Regions from separate parts of the Paenibacillus sp. 79R4 genome, predicted to be linked through region 1. Evidence: predicted binding sites of a transcription regulator. Region 1 holds the regulator's gene; each other region holds the start of a gene.

What was found. Region 1 encodes Rex, which represses fermentation and respiration genes when NADH is low (regulators of the CRP and FNR family bind a similar motif). Its sites were predicted from a motif close to TTGTGAAATATTTCACAA; they were not measured.
Region 2: the regulator Rex is predicted to act here: its motif matches at 2,895-2,912, upstream of DMN77_RS22820 (FAD:protein FMN transferase).
Region 3: the regulator Rex is predicted to act here: its motif matches at 2,636-2,653, upstream of DMN77_RS03540 (flavocytochrome c).
Region 4: the regulator Rex is predicted to act here: its motif matches at 2,274-2,291, upstream of DMN77_RS00220 (DUF1858 domain-containing protein).

Annotation. Positions count from the first base shown of each region.
Region 1 covers NZ_QJOT01000004.1:134,048-139,739, forward strand. The annotation lists gene DMN77_RS06485 (hypothetical protein) at 1-237, opposite strand, end outside; gene DMN77_RS06490 (cell wall elongation regulator TseB-like domain-containing protein) at 510-995, opposite strand; gene DMN77_RS06495 (amidohydrolase) at 1,034-2,332, opposite strand; gene DMN77_RS06500 (redox-sensing transcriptional repressor Rex) at 2,322-2,972, opposite strand; gene dinG (ATP-dependent DNA helicase DinG) at 3,006-5,692, opposite strand, start outside.
Region 2 covers NZ_QJOT01000026.1:34,070-39,761, reverse strand. The annotation lists gene DMN77_RS22830 (hypothetical protein) at 40-600, shown strand; gene DMN77_RS22825 (hypothetical protein) at 800-1,300, shown strand; gene DMN77_RS22820 (FAD:protein FMN transferase) at 1,746-2,828, opposite strand; gene DMN77_RS22815 (NusG domain II-containing protein) at 3,058-3,447, shown strand; gene DMN77_RS22810 (Gx transporter family protein) at 3,431-3,976, shown strand; gene DMN77_RS22805 (ATP-binding cassette domain-containing protein) at 4,041-4,880, shown strand; gene DMN77_RS22800 (energy-coupling factor transporter ATPase) at 4,856-5,692, shown strand, end outside.
Region 3 covers NZ_QJOT01000002.1:346,514-352,205, forward strand. The annotation lists gene DMN77_RS03525 (sensor histidine kinase) at 17-520, shown strand; gene DMN77_RS03530 (CAP domain-containing protein) at 760-1,569, opposite strand; gene DMN77_RS03535 (DUF6199 family natural product biosynthesis protein) at 1,780-2,478, opposite strand; gene DMN77_RS03540 (flavocytochrome c) at 2,763-4,556, shown strand; gene DMN77_RS03545 (DEAD/DEAH box helicase) at 4,732-5,692, opposite strand, start outside.
Region 4 covers NZ_QJOT01000001.1:38,570-44,261, reverse strand. The annotation lists gene DMN77_RS00230 (ROK family glucokinase) at 1-347, opposite strand, end outside; gene DMN77_RS00225 (DUF438 domain-containing protein) at 605-1,864, opposite strand; gene DMN77_RS00220 (DUF1858 domain-containing protein) at 1,912-2,139, opposite strand; gene DMN77_RS00215 (response regulator transcription factor) at 2,362-3,045, shown strand; gene DMN77_RS00210 (HAMP domain-containing sensor histidine kinase) at 3,042-4,439, shown strand; gene DMN77_RS00205 (ABC transporter ATP-binding protein) at 4,632-5,540, shown strand; gene DMN77_RS00200 (ABC transporter permease) at 5,543-5,692, shown strand, end outside.

The DNA.
Region 1 (5,692 bases):
ATCCTCTTGAATATACTTGACCAGCTCGCCCAGGTCAGTGCCGGGCTTAAGGTCCAGCTTCAAGGCTACTTGCTGCCGGTTTATATTGGATTCGACGTTGTTCACGCCGTCAAATTGCTTCACGGTCTTCTCGAACGGGCTCTCTACCACCCAATGCTGATAAGAATACCAGCCGCCAAACAATAGCAGTGCGGAAACCGCAACACTAGCTGCGATCGTTCCAATTCGCAGTTTCACGAGATGTCCCCCTTCAATATGATATATAAATAGTATATATTTTAATCTATCAAAACAACTGAATTTAGTATATCACATCTTATACAAGAGAAGAAAGCGAAGTGTGAACACTCTTTTAAATCTAAGATATTAAATGTTTCCATATCCCTGGCTACTCTCCTCTTTTATAAAAAAAACAAGCCCTGTTCAAAAGAGAAACAAAGCGTATCATCGCATATTCATGCTGCGATTTCGCTTTTCTTTTGGAACAGGACTTGCTATCTGTCTTACTTCTAACGATTTGGCAATGTGAACATTTCTGATAGAGACTCCCCATTGCTGAAGCTATAGAAACGGTAATAGTAATGTGAGTGATCTTTATAGAACAATTGCCATACATATTGATTGTTATATATACCCGGAGTCAGTCTGACAATATTGATTCCAGGCAGCTGATCTTGAATAATCTTGCGAATCTGCGGCTCGGATACCCCTTCGGACAAGGGCTTCTCTACGGCCGCTTTCCCTTCGGGCAACCAGACCATGACCTCAACGCCATCCGCATTTTTACCTTGAACGACCCAGCACACCTCATCCCAGACCGACTTCCATACCTTGTCCGATTCAACAACCCCGGTCTCTTGTCTGGCCTGTGCAACCGCCGCATTCTCTCCCTGCCATATATCCTCTTGAATATATAAATAAAAGCGGTAAAGGCCAAAGAAGATGATCAGCAGGATCACAATGGAGAGCAGAATCCATTTGGTTCTATTCTTCAACCTTCTCTTCCTTCCCAGTTAGAGTTCGAGTTCCTGCCTTACCGGCCGAGAAGTCCTTCAAAGGCCGTTTGCGCCTCATAATGAATGCGCTCCTCATCCAGCGTCAGACATTGGCCATGACGGACAATCTGCTTGCCATCGACCCATACATGCTCTACATCCTTGGGACCTGCTGAATAGACGATATGAGAGATATAATCAGTCCGCGGCAAGAGGTGAGCCTGGTCGGTATTTACGGCGATCATATCGGCCTTCATTCCGGCTGCCAACTTGCCGGTATTGTCCAGGTAGAGCGATTTTGCCCCATACTCTGTTCCCATGCGTAGAGCTTCAAGGGCAGGTACTGCTGTTGGATCGCCGGATACTCCTTTATGAATCAGAGCAGCCAGTCTGATCTCCTCGAACATGTCGAGATTGTTGTTGCTCGCAGGGCCATCTGTCCCCAGCGACACCGTAACGCCTGCTTTCAGCAGCTCCGGCACCCGTGCTACCCCGCTAGCCAGCTTAAGGTTGCTGCCCGGGTTGTGGGAGATAGCCACCTTATGAGCGGCAAGGATCTCAATCTCCTCGCCGGTCAGGTGTACCGCATGAGCGACCAAAGATGGACGAGAGAAAAAGCCCAGGTTAAGCAGATGTTGAACAGGACGTACACCGTACTGATCCACATTTTGCTGGACCTCCGCTTGTGTCTCGGACATATGCGTGTGTAACGGCAAATCAAGATCATGCGCTGCCTGTACAAACTTCTCAATATAATCCGGCGGGCATGTGTACGGCGCATGCGGCGACATCATTGTTGTAATCCGCCCTTCGGCCTTGCCATGCCAATCGCGAGCGATGCGAATCGCTTCGGCCAGCTTCTGATCCTGTAGTTCAGGTGGGCAGAGGCCGATAACACCGCGCGTTAGAACACCGCGGATACCCGATTCCTCCACGACCTTTCCGACTTGATCCATATGATCATACATATCCAAGAAGGTCGTGGTTCCACCTTTGACCATTTCCAGGACGGATAAAGAAGCACCCCAATAGACATTCTCAGGAGTGAATTTTGCCTCCATCGGCCACATCTTCTGCTCTAGCCATTCTTGAAGAACCATATCGTCTCCATAACCACGCAGCAATGACATCGCCGTATGCCCGTGTGAATTGACGAGGCCCGGCATGAAAAGCAGGCCTTTGCCATCAAAAGTCTCCGCACCTTCTACGCCTTCCGGGCGCTCTTCGCCGATATAAGAGATCGTATCTCCTTCGATCAGCATATACCCGTGGACGATCGGATTTTTCTCGTCCAGCACTGCAAATGTGCCATTCTTAATCAACCATTTACGACTCATCTTCCGGTAATTCCTTTCCGCTCTGCAAATAATAAGCAAGACTAATAAGGTCTGTTGTGAAATCTGCCGCATGGATACGCACGTCAGAAGGAACCTTAATAATTGTAGGCGCAAAGTTGAGGATCGCCCCTATACCTGCGGCAACAAGCTGGTCAGCAACGCGCTGCGCTTCCACATCAGGCACCGTAATAATCCCGATCTGAATATGCTTGTCTCTAACCGTCTGCTCCAACTCCTCGATCGGCTGAATCGTAATATCTTTGATCTTCTTGCCGATCTTGTCCGGGTTGGCGTCAAAAACTGCGATAATCCGCATATTGTCCTTCACATAGGTATTGTAATTGGACAAGGCTTGCCCCAGATTACCGGCTCCGACGAGAGCCACATTAATCTGCTGGTCCAAATTCAGAATTTGCCGTATTTTCTCGATCAAGTATGAGACGTCATACCCGATCCCCTTCCGACCAAAATCGCCGAAATAAGCGAGATCTTTGCGGATTTGAGCTGGATTTAGATCCAGCTTCTGTCCGAGCTCCTGGGAAGAAACCGTCAAGACCTCGCGATGGCTTAATTCATTAAGAAACCGCAAGTATACAGGCAATCTGCGTACAACCGCATCTGAAATTTTTTCTGATTTCATATATTTTCCCCCTACAGGCGCATTTCGAAGAAATTACGACTCTTCGTCATCGTTTAACCACTCCGAGATCCGTGGGACCATCTGCGATAATGTCATATGTTCCATCTTCGGTCCCGGTAAAGAATACAAAAAGTATTTGCCATAATAAGATTCCAAGATGCGTGTATCATATACAACGACAATTCCTCGATCCGCGGAAGAACGGACCAGACGCCCGAAGCCTTGCTTGAAGCGAATGACCGCCTGAGGCACCGACAGCTTCATGAATGGGTTCTTCTTCTCTCTCTGAAGCCGCTCGCTCTTAGCCTCAACCAGCGGATGATTCGGCGGCTGGAACGGCAGGCGAACAATCGCCAGGCTCGTTAACGCTTCCCCAGGAATGTCTACGCCTTCCCAGAAGCTGCTCGTCCCGAGCAGTACCGAAGCTTGCTGCCCTTGAAAACGACGGGTCAGCTTCGTTCTGCTGCCACTATCCATCCCCTGTCCAATAACAATGATGCCTTCATCAGACAGCAGCTCTTTTAACGGGTCATAGACTTGTCGCAGCATCCGATAAGATGTGAAAAGAACAAGCATCCGCCCCTTGGTAGCAATGGCGGTATCGGCTAAAGAACGCACCAGCGTCTGAATAAAATAATTATCGCCTACACTGCCCTTAACGCTCGGGAAGTCCCGCGGTATAAGCACCAAGGCTTGCTCCCGATAATTGAAGGGAGAAGGCAGCATCGCGGTCATCAAGCGGTCTGTATTAGCTGCTTCCTGAAGACCGAGCTGTTCAATCACATATTGAAACGATTTATCAACGGTCAAAGTCGCCGATGTCATCACTACACTCTTCTTCTTGTCGAAGAAATAGGCCTTTAATTGAGCGCTGACATCAATCGGTACGGCAAAGATCTGCAATGAACGATTGCGGTAGTTCCCATTAGCTTCAAGCCAGTATACCGTATTCTCATCCTCCAGCTTCATAAAGAAACGAAGCGTCTCACGTTCATTAGTCAAATCCTTGAGCAGTCCGCTGATATCCGTAATCAGGCTTTCTGCACCGTAATCATCCTGTTCCTCGCGAATTTCGGCTACCATCCGCTCCCCTTTGCGGAGAATATCCCCCAAGGTAATGTAGATCGAGTTCTCTAATGTAGTCAGAGCATCCCAGGCTTTGGGCTTCTTATCGGGTAAAAGTCGGGTTACGAACTGCCCCGGATCTCCAGGGGCGGCATCGGAACGCTCTGGTATTAAAGCGAACAACAATTCGCTCAGTTTGTCCCAATTCTCCTTCACCTCGATCAATGACGGATACATCTCGTCTATGACCGTCATCCATTTCATCGCCGCTTCTGCCCCGGTTTGCTGAAGCATGAAGTGCAAGGATGGAAGCTGCCCCGTCTTGCTGTCTTTGAACAACCGGGTCAAAGTATGGATAACTGTAAAATATTTAAGCTGCAAGCCGAGATGCTTGCCGGCCACATCCTCAAGATGATGGGCTTCATCGATGACCAGACGATCGTAGCCCGGCAGAAGTTGATGTCCGGCTTGAATATCGGTGAACAACTTGGAGTGATTCGTTATGACGACATCGGCTACCCCCGCTTCATGCTTGGCACGGTGATAGAAGCATTTGCGGAACCAAGGGCAGGAACGTCCAAGACATGAATCGGACTCACTGGCCACGGTTTCCCAGAAATCGCCCCCGCGATTTCCCAGATTCAGCTCCTCATCATCCCCGGTTTCCGTCTGAGCGAGCCACACGATCATTTGTGCGGCCGTCATCACCTCTTCTTTTGGGGTTGTGAAATCTCTTCTATTTATTTTATGTTCAAATTTGCGCAAACACAAATAATGCTGCCTTCCCTTGAAGATAGCGGCCTTGAACGGAAATGGCACGACCTCCGTTAACAACGGAAGATCCCGCTCCCGGAGCTGCTCCTGCAAGTTAATGGTATGAGTGCTGATCATGACCTTCTCATCCTGCTTCACACTATGGTAAATGGCAGGCAGGAGGTATCCGAGCGACTTCCCGGTACCTGTACCAGCTTCAATCAAGAGATGCTTGTCCTCGGCAAAGGCCTGCATCACCTGATCCAGCATCATGGTCTGGGCTTCTCGCTCTTCATATTCAGGCAATTTCAGCTGCAGTTGTTCCCGAACCTGCTCCATGAACTGTTCATAGGACACATCTTTGAGCGGATTCACCAGCATATGATCCCGAGCCGGCTCAATATCCATCCAGTCATCAACCTGGAGGGCAAACTGCCGATAATACGTGAACCCGTCCGGATTAACGCCAAGCTCCTTCTGCTGCTTCTCCTGAAGCATCGCATCAAAGAACCAGGCCAGATCGCTGTCCTCGTTGTCGAACAGATCAGACAGCCGCTGCAGCGTCAGCAGAGGCAGCTGCTCGATCTCATCCAGACATTTGAGAAAGATCAGAGCCGTTGCAAGCGCATCGCTATCTGCCTGATGAGGCCGATCATGCTGCACATTGAATTCCTGCGACACCATACCTAGCTGATAGGTGGATAGCGAAGGAAAGAATATTTTCAGAAAGTCCATCGTATCGAGAATGCGTCCGGAAAAAGGCAAATATCCCGTCTTATCGAGAGCGCTCTGTAAATAATTGAAGTCAAAAGCTACATTATGTCCAACCAGAACTGCATCATCGAGTAATGGAACCATCTCCATCATAACCTCGTCCAACCCGGGCGCATCTTTGACATCTT
Region 2 (5,692 bases), on a different contig from region 1:
ATAATTAAAAGTAAGAAGTAATTTTCCAGGAGGTTTGAAATGAAGAAGTTTATAGCCGGGGTCGTTGTGGGAGTACTGCTCTTCGGGATTGCATCCGTTCTCTCCAGCTCCATCAGGTCTCGAATGAATGTGCAAAAGGGGATTTATACCATTAAAAAAACAGACGGTACCTTGATATCGGAGGGCGCCGTGTTAGGTGGGATTGTTTATGCACCTGTTAGAGCGATGGCTGCAACATTCGGAGTTCCTTTAACCGTGGAGGGGAAGACGGTCTTAGTAGGCGAACCGACCGATTCACAAAGTCCAATGGAAGACAATGTATTAGTCGATGAGACTTTAGAATGGACTAATCGGATTAATCATTTACGTGGTGTAATTAGCAGCTGTGAAGTAAATATAGCGTTGAGAAAGGATAAGATAACAACCTTAGTTGCAGAAATTGAGAAGGAGAAATCAAAACAAAACTCAACGGGTCGACTGAAGCAGCTCGAAGAGGAGCTCAAGGAGAACAAGGATACCTTAAAGGAGCTCCGGGGAGGAATCACCGCCGCAGAGCGGGAAATATCGGAGCTGCAAAAGAAGATAGATGCCAAGAAATAGATTATCAATAATGATGAGAAAATATTTTCTATAATATAGCTTGTGTATGAGTACGGCTTAAAAGAGTGGTCGGTTAATCTCCCGGAAGGGAGGTGATGCCCGTGGGGTTAAAGACGCTTTGATACCTCCAGACAGGAGTAACTTTAACGGGCTGGCTGACGTTAGAGGTATAAGTATATCGCTTTGCCTGGGAGGTCTTATGATTAGATTTCTTAAACTGAACGGTATAAGCGCTTTATATGGACTTCATTTTGCCATACAAATTGAACTGATGGCGGAGCCGTATCGGCTTGCAAGAGTGGCTGGCGTTGATTTGGCGCAGATGAATAGGATCATCGGTTGGGCGATGATCGTGATCCTGCTTGCTGCTTCATTTCTGATGTACTATCTGACGAACCGCTTATTAGAAAGTGGGGGAGCAAGGTTCTGGACTGCCGTACTCTGGCTGCCGTATGCAGTGATGTTTATGTATGGGATTAGCCGTCTATTCCCTATCACGGATCGGGCTGATTCTCCACCGCCTGTATTGGGATTGTTAGTAATAGCGGCCGCGCTGCTCTATCCTCTATATATCCTATTTCTTAATTTTATGACCTACATACGCCGTGAAACGAATGCCAAGAGGCGGATAATAAATGCATGCGATAAAATAAAATCTGCTAACCCTAGGGCAGATAACAATAAGGATCAAGGTCGGTAATCCGATGCGCAGCCCCTTCAAATTTTTGAAGGGGCTAATGAATTGCTAATTTACCAACAGCTTCTACAGCAGTTCTTATGATGGTGATGATGGTTGTGGTGATGACGGCGACGGCGAGGACTAACGACTCCGTGATCCACAGTAACGTGGCAGTGTTTGCTTACTTTTGGTACAAACTTGATCGTAGTTACCTGAGTTTTAACAATTCTCTTGAAGCGAACTTTGGGTCTTGGTTCACGATGGCAGCAATGTTGTGAATACATGCTTGAATTCCTCCCTTCAGTGGTAATGCATTGTATGATGGAGTGATTTGCATGGAAACGTACAGATGACCTCAAGGCAATCGGTCTAGAGAGGGGCGATTAAATATAAAATTCCCGGCAGTGTAGAAGAACCGCCGGGATAGTGTATAATCAGATAGTGGCTTAAAGTAAGCCCATTTGTTTTAGTTGGCATAGGTGTAGCTATCATTTGTCTTGTTCAACAGCTTTTTAAATCCGGGTGAAGCATACAGCTTCTTGTCTTTGGTAATGAACAGAACCTCGGTGTTGGGAATGCTCTCGGCAAACTTCAGTCCTTTTTCTACACCCATAAGAACGAGGGCGGTATCCATCGTATCAGCATCGGTCGAACGGTCGGTAATGATCGTTACGCTACTGATGTTGTTATCGACGGGATAGCCTGTCTTGGGGTCAAGGATATGTGGGTACATTTTGCCGTCTTCCATGAAGTAACGCTCGTATATCCCCGCGGTAACAACCGTCTTATCATTCACGGGAACGAAGCCGATCGGTTTGCCGCGCTCTTGATCAGGATCCTGGATGCCGATGTTCCAATCCTTGCCTCCGGGCTTCTGTCCCATGGCAAAAACGTTGCCGCCAAGGTCGATAATCGCGCTATGGAAGCCTTGATCCGCTAAATAGTCATATACGCGGTCAGCGGCGTAGCCTTTGCCGTAGGAACCCAGGTCGATATCCATGCCCTTTTCCGTCAGGTACAGCTCGTGTTTGGCTTCATTCAGCTCCAGCTTATGATAGTCGCACAGCTTTTGCATGGCGGCGATATCCTCGGGAGCGGGGACATGGGCGCCTTCATGGCCGATATTCCACAGGGCGACAAGCCTGCCGATCGTTGGGTCCAGCAATCCTTCCGAACGCTTGGCATAATCGACAGCGTAGGCGACAAGATCGAAAGTCTCCTTGGACACTTGTACTGGAGCAATACCAGCATTCGCATTCACCTTGTATATTTCGCTGTTCTCGTTATTTCTGCTGATCTGGCCGTCGATCTCTTTGAGCAATTCTCCGATTTCATCGAGATTTTTCTTGGTAGCCCGATGATCATAAATCTTGATATTAACTACCGTATCAAAGATAAAGTAGGTTTCTTTCATAGGTTCAACGGTTTGATCCTGCGTCTCGCTGCTGGAACCGGGAGCTGAGCTATTTCCCGAATTGCCGCAGCCTGCTAACAGGGAACCGGCGAGAGACATCGTTACCAGTAAAATAGCGGCTTTCTTCATATTCATCGGATTAACCTCTTTTCTGCCTGTCTTTTATCGTCCTTGATTGTAGCAGAAATGGCACGGTACTAAAAGTACAAATTTTCACAATTAAAAATCTCTTCAATTTTAAATGATTTTTTTGTGAAAAGGCAAGGGATGAGACAATTATCACACTTCTGTGATGAAAGTTACATGTATAATGAGTTCATCTAAGATTTATATTATCAAAAAATAAGGAAATAAGGAGTTGCACATGAAACGCGGAGATCTTCTGCTGATCGGATTAGTTGTAGTTATTGCTTTGGCCTTTATTATTCCACGATGGTTCGATCGAGATGCAAGTGAAAAAAATCACAACGAACTTCGGACTGCTAAAATTACGGTGGATGGGAAATTATTTAAAGAGGTAACTCTTACTCAAGAAGAGCAAACCATTGAAGTGAAAAATGAACATGGGCTTAATATTTTGAAAGTTCATGATTACGGTATTGAAATGATCGATGCGGATTGCCCCGATAAAGTATGTCTTTCCTTCGGATTTGTGGATCGGACGGGAGGTACGATTATCTGTCTTCCGCATAAACTGATGGTCGAGATCGAAGGCCCGTCAGAGGAGGATGGTATCGATGCAACGGTTAAATGAACAATCTAATATCGCGCTTAAAAGAACAGTGATCGTAGCAATCTTTGCTGCGGTGGCTGTTGTTCTAAGCCTGGTTGAATCCTTGATTCCCCTCAATATGGGTGTACCCGGCGCTAAGCTGGGACTTGCAAATATTATGGTGTTAACCTGTCTCTATTTCTTGCGGGCTCGGGATGCCATGATGATGGTGCTGCTTAAGACTTTGCTGACCGCCTTTATTCTCGGCACCTTCTCAAGCTTCTTATTTAGCATCATGGGGGCTTTGTTCAGCTTTGTGGCGATGTGGTTCCTATTGCTAATCGGGCGCGATAAGCTGAGCTTCATCGGAATTAGCATCGTCGGCGGGATCGCTCATAACATCGGGCAGCTGACCGCTGCTTGTATTTACTTCAATACGACGAAAATATTCTACTATTTGCCGATGCTGCTGATTATGGGGGTACTTACAGGGATTGCAGTAGGTATTGCCGTTAGATATCTGGTTCCTTCCTTATCGAAATTGTCCTTGTTCGAAGGATTTCTAGCATAGCAGCTGTGGTCGGTCAGGTGCTTGGCGCTGATTGCTATGAGAAGGCTGAAAAGGAGAGAGAGAAATGAGAGACACAATACTGGCTTATGAATTACAGCAAGTGTCCTTTGCCTATCATCCGCAGCAGCAAATTCTGAGTGATATCGATCTGCGAATTGCAGCTGGGAGCTGGGTGACTCTGGTTGGAGCTAATGGCAGCGGGAAATCGACTCTGGCGAAATTGCTTGGAGGGCTGCTGGCCGCAAACACAGGCAAGATTTATGTAGAAGGAACTGAGCTGAACCAGGACACGATTGCCCAAATCAGGCCGAAAATCGGGATGGTATTTCAGAACCCGGATAATCAGTTTATCGGTGCGACGGTGGAAGAGGATATTGCCTTCGGCTTGGAGGGCCGTTGCTTGCTTCGAGAAGAAATGGTGGAACGAGTAAAACATTACGCCGAGAAGTTAGAAATCGGTCATCTGTTGTCCAAGCACCCGGCGGAATTGTCCGGAGGCCAGAAGCAACGGGTGGCCGTTGCTGCGATATTGGCCATGGAGCCGAATATCGTTATCTTTGACGAGGCCTCTTCGATGTTGGATGAAAAGGCGCGTGGAGAGCTGCAGTCTATCATGAGAGAAATGAGCACAAGCGGCGAATATACAATTATCTCAATAACACATGACGCAGAAGAGATACTGGCCTCTGATAGAGCGATCGTGCTGAAGGATGGGGGAGTCGCAGCGGATCTAAGCCCGATGGAACTGTTTGAAGCCGAGGAACTATTAGCTTCCTGTCGGCTGATTGCCCCGTTTCGAGTTCGACTGTTCCAGGAATTGAGCAGACGGGGCATTGCACTGGGGCCTGGCAATGACATCGAGGAGGTGAGCGAGCAGCTATGGCAATTCATTTCGAGCAAGTAAGCTTTGCTTATGATGATCGCAGTCTATGGAGACATGGCGCATTAGAGGATGTCAGCATCTCGATTGCTTCTGGCAGCTTTGTAGGCATTGCCGGCATGACGGGATCTGGCAAATCTACGCTGCTCCAGCACCTCAATGGAATCTTGAAGCCTACCGCTGGAAGAGTGCAAGTGCTAGATTTCACAATTGGGCCTGGAGATAAAGGACCATTAAGTAAGCTGCGGAGGCGCGTAGGACTTGTATTTCAATTCCCCGAGCAGCAGCTGTTTGAGGACACCGTCGAGAAGGACCTTTGCTTTGGACCGTTGAACTTCGGGGTTCCGCTGGAGGAAGCGAAGGTACGGGCCAGCCGGGCGTTAGCTCTATTAGGACTGGATGATTCGTTCCTGCCTCGTAATCCATTCCACCTAAGCGGCGGACAGATGCGCAAGGTGGCGATCGCCTCGATTCTCACGATGGAGCCCGATATCATCGCTCTGGATGAGCCGACGGCCACGCTTGACCCGCAGAGCCGGGCAGAGCTTGCGCAGCTTCTCGCTAAGCTGCAGCGTGAAGAGGGGAAGACGGTCATCGTCGTTACCCATCGCATTGAAGAAATGCTGCCCTACGCGGATACCTGGATCGTGATGAAGGACGGACGAACCATATTCCAGGGATCGCCGTCAGAGCTGGCTTGCGAGGAGCATCGCCTATCTGAGGCGGGACTCGCTCTTCCGGAGTGTATCCGCATCTGGAGCCAGCTTGCGGCAAGGTTTGGTCTGGAGCATGAAAAGCCGTGCTTTAGCGCTGAAGCGCTCGCCGAACGGCTAGCT
Region 3 (5,692 bases), on a different contig from region 1:
CCATGGCGATGTTCAGTTGAATCTCCAGGAGGTAGATTTTCATAACCTCATGGAGCAATTGGTCTCGGAATTTGAACCGGTTGCGAGGGAACAGGGAATTACTTTGCTTCAGGAGCTAAGCCCCGAGCCGGTCATCATAAGTATGGATGTCGAACAGATGGTCCGGGCGATAGATAATCTGCTCATGAATGCAACGAAGTTCTCATTGCTGCCCGGCGAAGTGAAGATCGGCCTGATTACCGGTGAGAAATTTATCCAGCTATCGATCGAGAATCAAGGTCAACCGATTACTAAAGAGCAGGAAGAATTGCTCTTTCAACGGTTCTACAGGACGGAGCCTAAGCGGAGTGATATGTATATGCCTCCCGGATACGGATTAGGCTTATCCATCGCCCGAAATATTATCGAATTGCATGGCGGCCGGATTTGGCTGGATCATCAGCAAGGGGAATATCGATTCTGTATTGAAATGAAGAGGCCGATGCATGCAAACGCAGTACAGCAAGAGATTAGGCAATAATAAAAAATCCCAGGCACCTGCTTGGTACCTAGGATTTGTAGTTCTTCTGGATTTATGCGTGCAGCTTCTATACTCTAAATGATTCAAAAAGTCTGCATTTCAGCACTTTAGAGGATTGAATGAAGTTAGGGTCTGAGGAGCAGAACGTACATTATTGTAGGTGAGCACCGGAAGACCCAGCTTGAATTCAAGCTTCGATGTCGGATCCATTTCTTCATTCACTCGTGATCAAAATCGGACTAACCGATAAATTCTTGAACCCAGTAGCCGTTGTCATAAGCTACACCAATCTTGGTGAAGTTTGGACTCATAATATTTTGACGATGGCCTTCACTATTCATCCAGGCATTCATTACTTCAGCCGGGGTGCGTTGACCCTTTGCAATATTCTCGCCTGCGTAGCTATAGCTGACTCCAAATTGCTTCATCATATCGAATGGGGAGCCGTAGGTTGGCGATTGATGGTCAAAATAGTTGTTCTGACGCATATCCGCTGCCTTTGCTACAGCCACTTTAGTCAGATTATCCTGAACTGTTAGCGGCTTAAGGCCGGCTTTGCTGCGTTCCTGATTAACCAGATTCACCACTTGCTCTGCGAAGGAAGCATTATCCGTTTGGCCGGAAGTGCCATTGTTATTATCGCTTGGTGCTGTTGGTGTAGTCGGCTTTGTTGGTGTTGTAGGTGTAGTTGGTTTTGTTGGTGTTTCATTATTATTGTTATTGGATGAGTCCGATCCTGTCGACGGCTTTTGGTCCGGGTTGCTTGGTTTCTCGCTCGGAGTAGTTGGCTTTTGAATCTCCGGCAGGTTAGACAGATCAAGATTAGGGATCTGCGACAGCAGAGATTTCAAATCATCCAGATTGCCATTCCAGTTTAATTGCACTAATTTTTGCTGAACCTTTTGAACCTGCTGAGTTGGCTGATTGCAATTTATATTAGAAGCAGAGGCTGCTTCCGCTTTTCCTCCTTGTGGCAAGACTACTCCGGCTGCAATAACTGCTACCGCCATACTTCCTGTTAATAGAGTTTTCAGATTCTTATTGGTCATATTCTTAATTCCCTCCAAGTTATCGAATTGAGTTCGCGACGGAATTCAATAATGACATCCCGGTTACAATGTTGTAACTTTTCGCAATTTCATTCTAACATGTCCGGAAGGAGAATAGGGCAGGTAAGTTATGGATGGGAGATTCTCTCATTTACCTCATTGTTAATCCTAGACTTATAGGAAGTCCATAATCCCGGTACAGAATAATTCTCAGTACGCTTGTATCGCGACCCAGATGGCAAAGCCCATACAGAATATTCCGCCAGCTTTACACATGAAATAATAAAAATCACTAGGTTCAGGGTCTTTCACCCAAAGCCTTTGAGCTGAGAGGTTGAACATAATGTCCTGAAATTTCTTATATCCAAAAGAGCACCATCCATAAATAAGTATAGCTAATGCCAGAAACAAAAACCCCGGTGCCCCTGGAGTATTATGATATTCCGGGTAAGCGGCCGTTACAAGCATCGCAGGGGTAAATTCCTCTTCGCCTTCTTGAATGATTCTTTGGTTGTTCACATAAGCGAAGACCTCAAGCACTAAATCGCCATTTTCATCGAAACTCCATAAATTACCGGATTCATCTCTTACTTCGTAATTACGACCGTTTGGATATGCCACGTTATATGTTGTATTAGAACTGTATTTCGTTATGTAATACTCCATATGATTAATAATTACTGTGCGCCCATCATCTTCAATACGCACCTGAATCGGCGCAGCCGTTTTACTTTGATAAGCGACCAGGTTGTCATGCTCGCTCGCGAAATGGTACTTATTCAGGTTTATGGAGTAGACAGGCTCTGTGAAGTAAGGTCTGGACAATACAGCGACGATCACGGACAGGATGATGACACAGGTAAAGAAAATAACGGTGGGGGACAAGACTTTTCTGAATTTCGCCGCCATATCGATCTAGCTCTTCCTTTCGGTTTTATACAGTTAATACGCCAGAGCTTGAAATTGGTTTCGATGGCTGGGCATAGATTCATGACCTTAAAATGACCGGAATTATGACCATGACTCGACAGACAAAGAGGCTCTAATTTGTGAACAAAGTTTGTGAAAGTGATAACATTCACAAAATAATGTGGAATATTGTGCTATCCTTTGTTTCTGTAGTGCACAGTACTGTAAAGCTGCAAATAAAATCAACAACTAACAACATGGAAAGACAAGGGGAAAATCAGAAAATGATGAAGATGAAGAGGATTGGGAGCCTTATTCTTATCCTAAGCTTAGTCGTAATGCTGGCAGCATGCGGCAGCGGGAACAAGGGCAAGGAGGCCGGTAACGGAGCCGGCCAAAACGGCATCGTTACTTCGATCGGTGAAGGCGATGGCAAGCATGGCACGATTAAGGTAGAAGTTACATTTGAGAACAATGAAATCAAGAATATTAAGGTTCTTGAGCAGAAAGAAAACGAAGTTCTGGCTGAGCCTGTATTTAAGGAGCTCGGTGATACGATCATCGCCTCCAACAGTGCAGAGGTGGACGCGATAAGCGGTTCAACAGTGACGAGCACAGGTTATATCAATGCAGTTAAGGATGCGATTGCGAAGTCAGGATTAACGCTGCTTGCGAAGCAAGCGGCAGGCAAGACGGAAACTGATGAACCGACAGAACAAACTTACGATGTAGTAATTATCGGGGCTGGCGGCGCCGGATTCAGTGCAGCTCTGGAGGCCAAGCAGGCTGGTGCATCTGTAGTTCTGTTGGAGAAGATGCCAAGCGTAGGCGGCAACACATTGATCTCCGGTGGCGAGATGAATGCGGCCAATAACTGGGTACAGAAAAAAATGGGCATCAAAGACAGTGTGGATTTGTTCGCGCAGGATACGCTAAAAGGCGGCGATAATGTCGGTGATCCGGAAATGGTTCGCGTACTCGCAGAGAACGCAACAGCGGCCGCAGAATGGCTGAAGAATGATATCAAGGTTAATTTCCTTGAAGATAACCTGTTCCAATTTGGCGGTCACTCTGTGAAGCGTGCGCTTATCCCTGAAGGACATACCGGCGCTGAGTTGATTACCAAGCTGAAAACAAAGCTGGACGAAATGAAAATTGATCTGAAGACAAACACGAAGGCTGATAAATTGCTGACAGATGATCACGGCAAGGTAGTCGGCGTAGAAGCAACGGGAGCAAATGGAAATACGATCACTTTCCATGCAAACAAAGGTGTTGTTATTGCATCGGGCGGCTTTGGCTCCAATATTGAAATGAGAAAGCAGTACAATCCTGAATACGATGAGAAATATATGACTACAGATGCTCCAGGTTCGACTGGCGACGGACTCGTAATGGCGCAAGCCGTTGGCGCTGCCTTGACGAATATGGAGAGCATCCAGACTTATCCGGTATGCGACCCGGTGACAGGGGTTATTTCGCTCGTTGCAGACAGCCGTTTTGATGGAGCGATTCTCGTTAACCAGAGCGGCAAACGCTTTGTTGAAGAGCTGGAACGCCGCGACGTTATCTCCAAAGCGATTTTGGCTCAAGAAGGCAGCTATGCTTATCAATTGTGGAATCAGGAAATCGGAGACATCAGCAAGACGGTGGAAGTTCATAAGGACGAATATGATTCGCTTGTGAAGGAAGGCGTGCTGTACAAAGCGGATACGCTGAAAGAAGCTGCCGAATTCTTCAAAATCGATCCGAAGGCGCTGCAGGAAACGATCGATCGCGTCAATAAATTTGCGAAATCAGGCAATGATGAAGACTTCCATCATCGTCAAGGTTTGCATGATATGAGCAAAGGTCCTTACTACATCGAAAAAGCGGTACCTTCTGTTCACCATACCATGGGCGGACTTGTCATTAACAAGACCACGCAAGTTATGAACGAGAAGGGTGAGCCGATCCCTGGCCTGTTTGCTGCCGGTGAAGTAACGGGTGTCATTCATGGCACAAACCGTCTTGGCGGTAATGCGATTGCAGATGCTATTACATTCGGACGGATCGCCGGACAAGAAGTGGTTAAATAATATTTAATCGGGCCGAACCGTTTGAAGGGGCTGACCTGCTATTTGATATAGCGGGCCAGCCCCTTTTTGGGATAAAAAAAACCGTTTCACGCGTTGATGGAGGATTGCTGAACCATCTTCTCATGGAACGGTTTTTTATTTTGAGAGTATCAGTTATTGTTCACGGCTCAAGCTTCTAACGTCTGCCTCTGCCGCCGCCGCGATTGCCGCCTGACGGATTCTGGCGACCGCTGCCTTGCCTGCCACCTTGTCCGCTATTGCGTCCGTCATTACCGCGGCGTCCTTGCTGTCCGGCGTCCTGGCGTTCACCACGGCCAGCGCGTCCCGATTCCCGGCCTCCGGGACTGGAACTGCGGCTGCTGCGAGAATAGTCGCGCTCGCCGGAACGTCCTGATCTGGAGCGTCCGGCGCTGGAGCCGCGCTCATCTCTCGACGGTCCGCGTTTTGCACTACGTCCGGCACCATATTCACCTGTACCGGTGTTTCTGCCGGTACGTGCGCTATCGGCACCGCTGTTTCTTTTGCGAGAATCTCTAGCTGGCGCAGCTATGGAGCCTTCAATACGTCTCAGCCCTGATTCGCCAAGCTGGCGCTTCGGTATCGTCATTTTGATGCCGCGCTCGATCGCTTCCAGGGCTCCGCGATCATGGGCTGTTACAAATGTGATCGCCACCCCGGTGTTTCCGGCACGGCCTGTTCGTCCGATGCGGTGGATGTAATATTCGGCATCGGCAGGGATGTCATAGTTGAATACATGGGGAACGCCTTCAATATCCAACCCGCGTGCAGCCATATCGGTAGCGACTAGGATTTGCAGCTTAGCCTCCCGGAATCTCTTCATGACCTGTTCACGCTTGGCCTGCGACAAATCGCCATGCAGCTCGTCCGAAGCGTAGCCTTGCTCCTGCAGCTCCTGATTCAATTTGCTGGCCCGCCGCTTGGTACGGCAGAAGACAACTGCAAGATAAGGATGCTGTTGTTCAATAAGAGTACAGAGATCCTTGAATTTGGAGCGATCTGTGACCTGAACCGCTATTTGCGAAATTTCCGTGAGCGTTATCTGTTGTGTCGGAATCTTCACTTCCTCGGGCTTCTGCATGTATGCTTGGGCCAGCTGTCGAACCTGGTGTGGCATC
Region 4 (5,692 bases), on a different contig from region 1:
TTAGCATCGTTGTCTATTTTAACAGGCTTGTCCAGACGCTCCTCTAATATTTGGCGAATATGGAAGTCTTTCAAACCTACATTCGGCGCAAAAATAATGATCCCTTCGCGTACATTGGTAAAGCCAGCTACACCAGCACCAACACCTGCTACCTGTTCCCAATCGAATGGAGATTGCTCTACAACGAGACGCACATAACGCTCGATATTATCTACAATCGTCTCCGGGCCCTTATCCACTTCAGTCGGTCCCTCATACGTATGCAGAAGCTGTCCTTCTTCATTACAAATTCCGACTTTAATCGCCGTTCCGCCCAGGTCCACGCCAATGTAGATTTTTTCAGACATGATACAAGCCACCTTTTCCTCTATAATGTTCCTTAAGATTTAATTAAAATTATGACTTTTATGAAGATATACCTACGTACCAACTATAAGCGAACCCTTCTTTTCGGTCAAGAAGGGGACCACCGTAAGAGCCTATAAGGACAAGGCTTTTTACGGACGTGATCCGATTCACATATTGTGGAAATATAAAAAACCGCCTTGGAATTCACGCTTGTGAACTCTCTAAAGCGGCTCTTCATATGATCCAGTCCATCGGTTCAAGACATGATTCTTTTCTGTCCGGAAATAGCCTGGATCGGCGCGATATTCTGGGTAAACTCCAAGGTTCCCATGTACTCCCCAGCCTCGCTGCGCACGGCAAAGTAACGAATCAGAACGAATTTATCCTTCAATGGAATCCAGAAATCCTCGGCATCCTTCTTCCCGGATTTGAAATCCTCCAACAATTGATTGACAACATGTACACTTTGCGGCGGATGGCAATTCTGGACCGTACGACCGATTACCGCCTTCGTGCGAGCAAAAATCCGTTCCTTGCCATGCGAGAAATAACGAACCACATCGTTCTCGTCAATAAAGGTAAGATCTACTGGAAGATGATTCAACACCGCTTCAAGCTGTTGTACAGAGAGAATCCCTGTCTGGAACCTTACATAACCCTGGGGGATTTCGTTGCTCTGTTCTGGCTCTACAGCTGTATTCTCTATTTCCAGAGGAACCCGCTCGGGAATCCACTCCTGCTCCGGCGCCGTCAGACAGAATCCAATCTGATCGCTCTCCCGGGCGATCTTCAGCCATTCATCCTCGGTCAGCTTCTCCAAAGCCATAGGAAGCAATATATTCTCTTCTTTAAAGATCATCTCATTAACTTCCCTAATAACGAGCTCCAAATCGGTAATCAATTCCTGCTGATTGCCTTTATAATCGCTTAGCTTGCCTTTCACTTCTTTGATCATGGCGCGAATGACATCATCCACTCCCCACATCACCTTCGTCGGGCCGAAAATCCCGTATTTCTCCAGATAAGGGAAGAGCAAATTCTCCTTGCGGCTATAATGCTTGTCAAGATCAAGCAGCAGCCCCAAATCCTCGAGCAGCTTGATAATCGTCCCGGGAGCATCCTCCTTGCGGAACTGATCCAGATGCAGCTCCAGCTTGAAGTTAACGAGCCGTTCAATCTCCCGATTCTCTAATTTGAAGGTATGCACAGGATGGCCTGGCTGATCCTCAGGTCTGCTGGAACGGTGAATCTCCTCGATCGATCCTTTGAATATTGCCGTATGAACCGAACACAGCCGCTGTACCTCCGATACCGGAATACCTTCTTCCTCCATAAGAGCATGCTCCATAGCCGAGATCTCCGCAACCGTTACGTCGCCTACCGCCTCTTCAAAGCGGGCCTTCACTTCCTCGACACTCTTGCCCTGATGCAGCTGCTTGATGATCTCTTTCAGCATCTCCTGCCTCTTCGTCTGCTCCGATATTCCTTGCTCGCGATTATTAATGAGTTCGCTCACGATTCTTCCCCTCCGATTTATACTGATCTAGGCCTATTGGTTTAGCGCTATTCCTCTATGCTATAGCCTCTGTCTAAAAAGGCCTTCTTAATTACATCCATATCCAGCTTTTTCAATCTGGCTCCCTTGGGAATGGTCATGAAGCGACCGGCACTCTGCAGCATGCCAGGCTGGGTAATTTGTTCAAAGCCAAGCTCCGCCATAACCTCGATTACTTCCGGATCGGATGAGCACAGCTCGTAGACCGTCTTGCTTAAATCGATAACTTTGCCCATGTCTCTATCCCACCTTAGTCAATGTAAATAGAAGCTTTGGTGCTGGAAAATAAGTCTTCTTAAACGCAAACCTATTATCAAAAATCATTGAGAACTGTTCTCAGCTAAAACTTAACATACCTTACCTGGCCTCCTTGTGACTGGGATCACAAATTGTTTTATAATGATGTATGTTTATTTTTAGGCTTTGTTTTGCCACAATAGAGGCGGGAGGGATTTTACATGTCAGTATCAAATGCAAACTTACTATATATAGAAGATGATCAGGAGATTGGAACCTTTATTAGCGGTGAATTAAGCAGCCGGGGCTATGAAGTTACCTGGTTAACTAGCGGAGAGCGTGCCATGGAGCTAGCAGAGACAAGCAATCTGGTTATTCTCGATGTCATGCTGCCGGGGCTTGATGGATTCACCGTCGGACAACGTCTGAAGAAGCAGTTCCCGCATCTCCCGATCCTGATGCTATCGGCTCGGGCCTCGATCGATGACAAGCTTCATGGTCTGCAGTTCGCTGATGATTATTTGACGAAGCCGTTTCATCCTGAAGAATTGGCAGCCCGGATTGAAGTATTGCTGCGCCGCAGCGGGGCTCCATCGGCTGCGCCATTACAGCTGCGCCACTTACTCATTCACGAGAAGGAGAATATCATCGTGAATCAGGATACCGGAAAAGAGATTATTTTGACCGGTAAACAGTTTCACATCTTTCAATTCCTACTGCAGCATCTCGGACAAATTTTAACCAAGGAACAAATATACGAAGGCGTCTGGGGAGAGCCCTATCTGGACGGAGACAAGACATTAATGGTGCACATCCGCCATCTGCGGGAGAAAATCGAACGCGACCCAGCAGCCCCTGAGATTATTGAGACGATTCGCGGCATCGGTTACCGGGTGCGGTCATGAGACAGCATCACTGGAACAAGCCGAAATTTCGCAATTCGCTGCTATCCAGATACGTTCTGATCATCGCGATTGCTTTTCTATTCATTCCGGTGGCGGTTCCTGCCGGTCTCGTTCTGTCCTTCACTGTGAATTACTATTTCTTCCCTGAGCACCAGGTGGAACAGCCTCTAGGATACAATTCAGATGATCTGGAAAAGATGTGGCATAACGAAGCCAAGCAGCTTGGCGGTCATAAAGCTCCGGAAGAGATAGATGCCAAGCTGCGTGAGATTAAGGAGAAATATCCCCAGGCCTCTCTATTCTGGGTGGATGGTGCAGAGAGAACGCGTCTGCAGTTACCCGAACAGAGCGATCTGCCCGCAAAATGGTCTACCGAGAATACGATTCAATTCATGAAGACGGTATCCAATAAAAAAAACTTTGGCGTCGTTGCTTTTATTGGTGATGATAAGACTGGAGGGGAAGGGTTCATGGTTTTGAAGATTCCTCGCCATTATTTGATGCAGGGCAGGGAATTCGAAAACCGTTTCTATGGTCTCTTCTTGCTGATCTTGCTATCGATATTCCTGCTCCTCTCCTATCTCTTCTTCCGGAATATCCGCAAGCGGCTGCTTAACCTGGAGTCAGGCATGATGCGTACGAATAAGCATGGATTGCCGATACGAATTGATGAAGGGCGCGCGGATGAAATCGGCAGCCTGGAGAAGGCTTTCAATCATATGGTTGGCAAGCTGGAGGAAGGTAAACGGCGGGAACAAGAGGAAGAGAAGCTGCGCAAGAACTTGATCAATAATTTATCGCATGATTTACGGACACCGTTAACCGTACTGTCCGGGCATATCTATGCCCTGGATAAACAACCGCTGCCCGAAGAGGCACATGAGTCCGTACAACTCATGAAGACGAAGATCAGCGACCTCGATCATCTGATTGACCATCTGCTATCCTACAATCTGCTTACTAGCGGACGGTATGCCATGTCGGCGAAAACTCAGGATATACTCCGCATAGTCCGGGTAAGCGCCGCCGCTTGGTATCCGATCTGGGAGAAAGCAGAGCTTACGATCGACATTGATCTTCCCGATGAACCGCTGGTGTGGGAAGTGGACGAGCAGGCATTCCGTCGGATTCTGGACAATCTGTTCCAGAACCTGTACCGCTATGCAAGCTCCGGTAAATATGTAGGCATTGCTACTGTACAGAGATATGGACGGATGGCCCTGGTCATCGCCGATCACGGCCCCGGCTTTCACGCGGACGCCCCTTCCAAGGGAGCGGGACTTGGACTGGCCATCGTTGACCTCTTAATGAAGCAAATGAAACTAGTTCTGGATATAGACTCCACAGATTCAGGCACGCGCATTTATATTTATCCGGTCAGCCACTCATCTTAGGCGGTTTAAAAAATCCACTTTAATAGCAAGGTAATCATGAAGCCATTTAACATCGGAACCTTAGTTCAGCCGGACCTTTTAAACACGCGCTTATAAGGATCTGGCGGCTTCCAAATAATTAAACCATTCTTAAACTTCGGCCTTCTTTCATTTAAACTTGCCCCGGTAATATGATAGCCGAGGTGATTAATTGTGAATGATATGGTCATTCAAACCAAGGGACTAACGAAAAAATATCGCGCACGAGCCGCAGTCAATCAATTGAACCTTGAAATCAAAAAAGGGGATATATATGGCTTCCTGGGACCCAACGGGGCTGGCAAGACAACGACGATTCGAATGCTGCTCGGTCTGATAAAGCCGACATCGGGCTCCATCTCCATCTTCGGCCGCGATTTGCGTAAAGATAAATTGGCGATTCTGAAGCGGATCGGCTCTTTAGTTGAATATCCTTCCTATTATGGCCATCTAAGCGCTATCGACAATCTGGAAGCACTGCGCCGGATCCTGGACGTACCCAAATCCCGGATCGACGAAGTGCTGGAGATTGTCTCATTAACTTCAGAAGCACGCCGACCCGTTAAAGGCTATTCACTCGGGATGAGACAGCGCCTTGGCATCGCCGCTTCCCTGCTGGGCAACCCGGAGATGCTTATCCTTGACGAACCGACGAACGGCTTGGATCCATCGGGGATTCATGAGATCCGTGAGTTAATTAAAAGAATGCCGGAGCAGTATGGCATTACCGTTCTGGTCTCCAGTCACTTACTGAGCGAAATTGAGCAAATGGCCGGAACGGTTGGCATTATTCGGGAAGGCCAAATGGTGTTCCAGGATACAATCTCTAATCTCCAAATGAAGGCTTCCCATCATATCAAGCTTGTGGTTTCCGAGCCGGAATCGGCGCTTTGGCTTGCCCGGGATCTCGGTTCTATCGGCGGCCTTGAGGAGAATACATTGGTCTTCCCGGATATGCAGGACGCCAGGATCGCTGCGTTAGTCAAACGTCTGGTAGAGAATGGCCATGATATATACAGGGTAGAGCAGGAGAGAAAATCACTCGAGGATATCTTCATGCAGGTTATCGGGGAGGGGAATTAGCCATGATGCTTCGTTCGCTATCGGCTGACTTCCTGAAAATCCGCGGCAAAGGAATTTGGCTTCTCATCATTCTTGCGCCGCTCGGAGTGGTAGCTATTGAAGCGCTGAACTTCGGGCTTCGCTTCGACTACCTGGGTAAAAGATATGCCGAC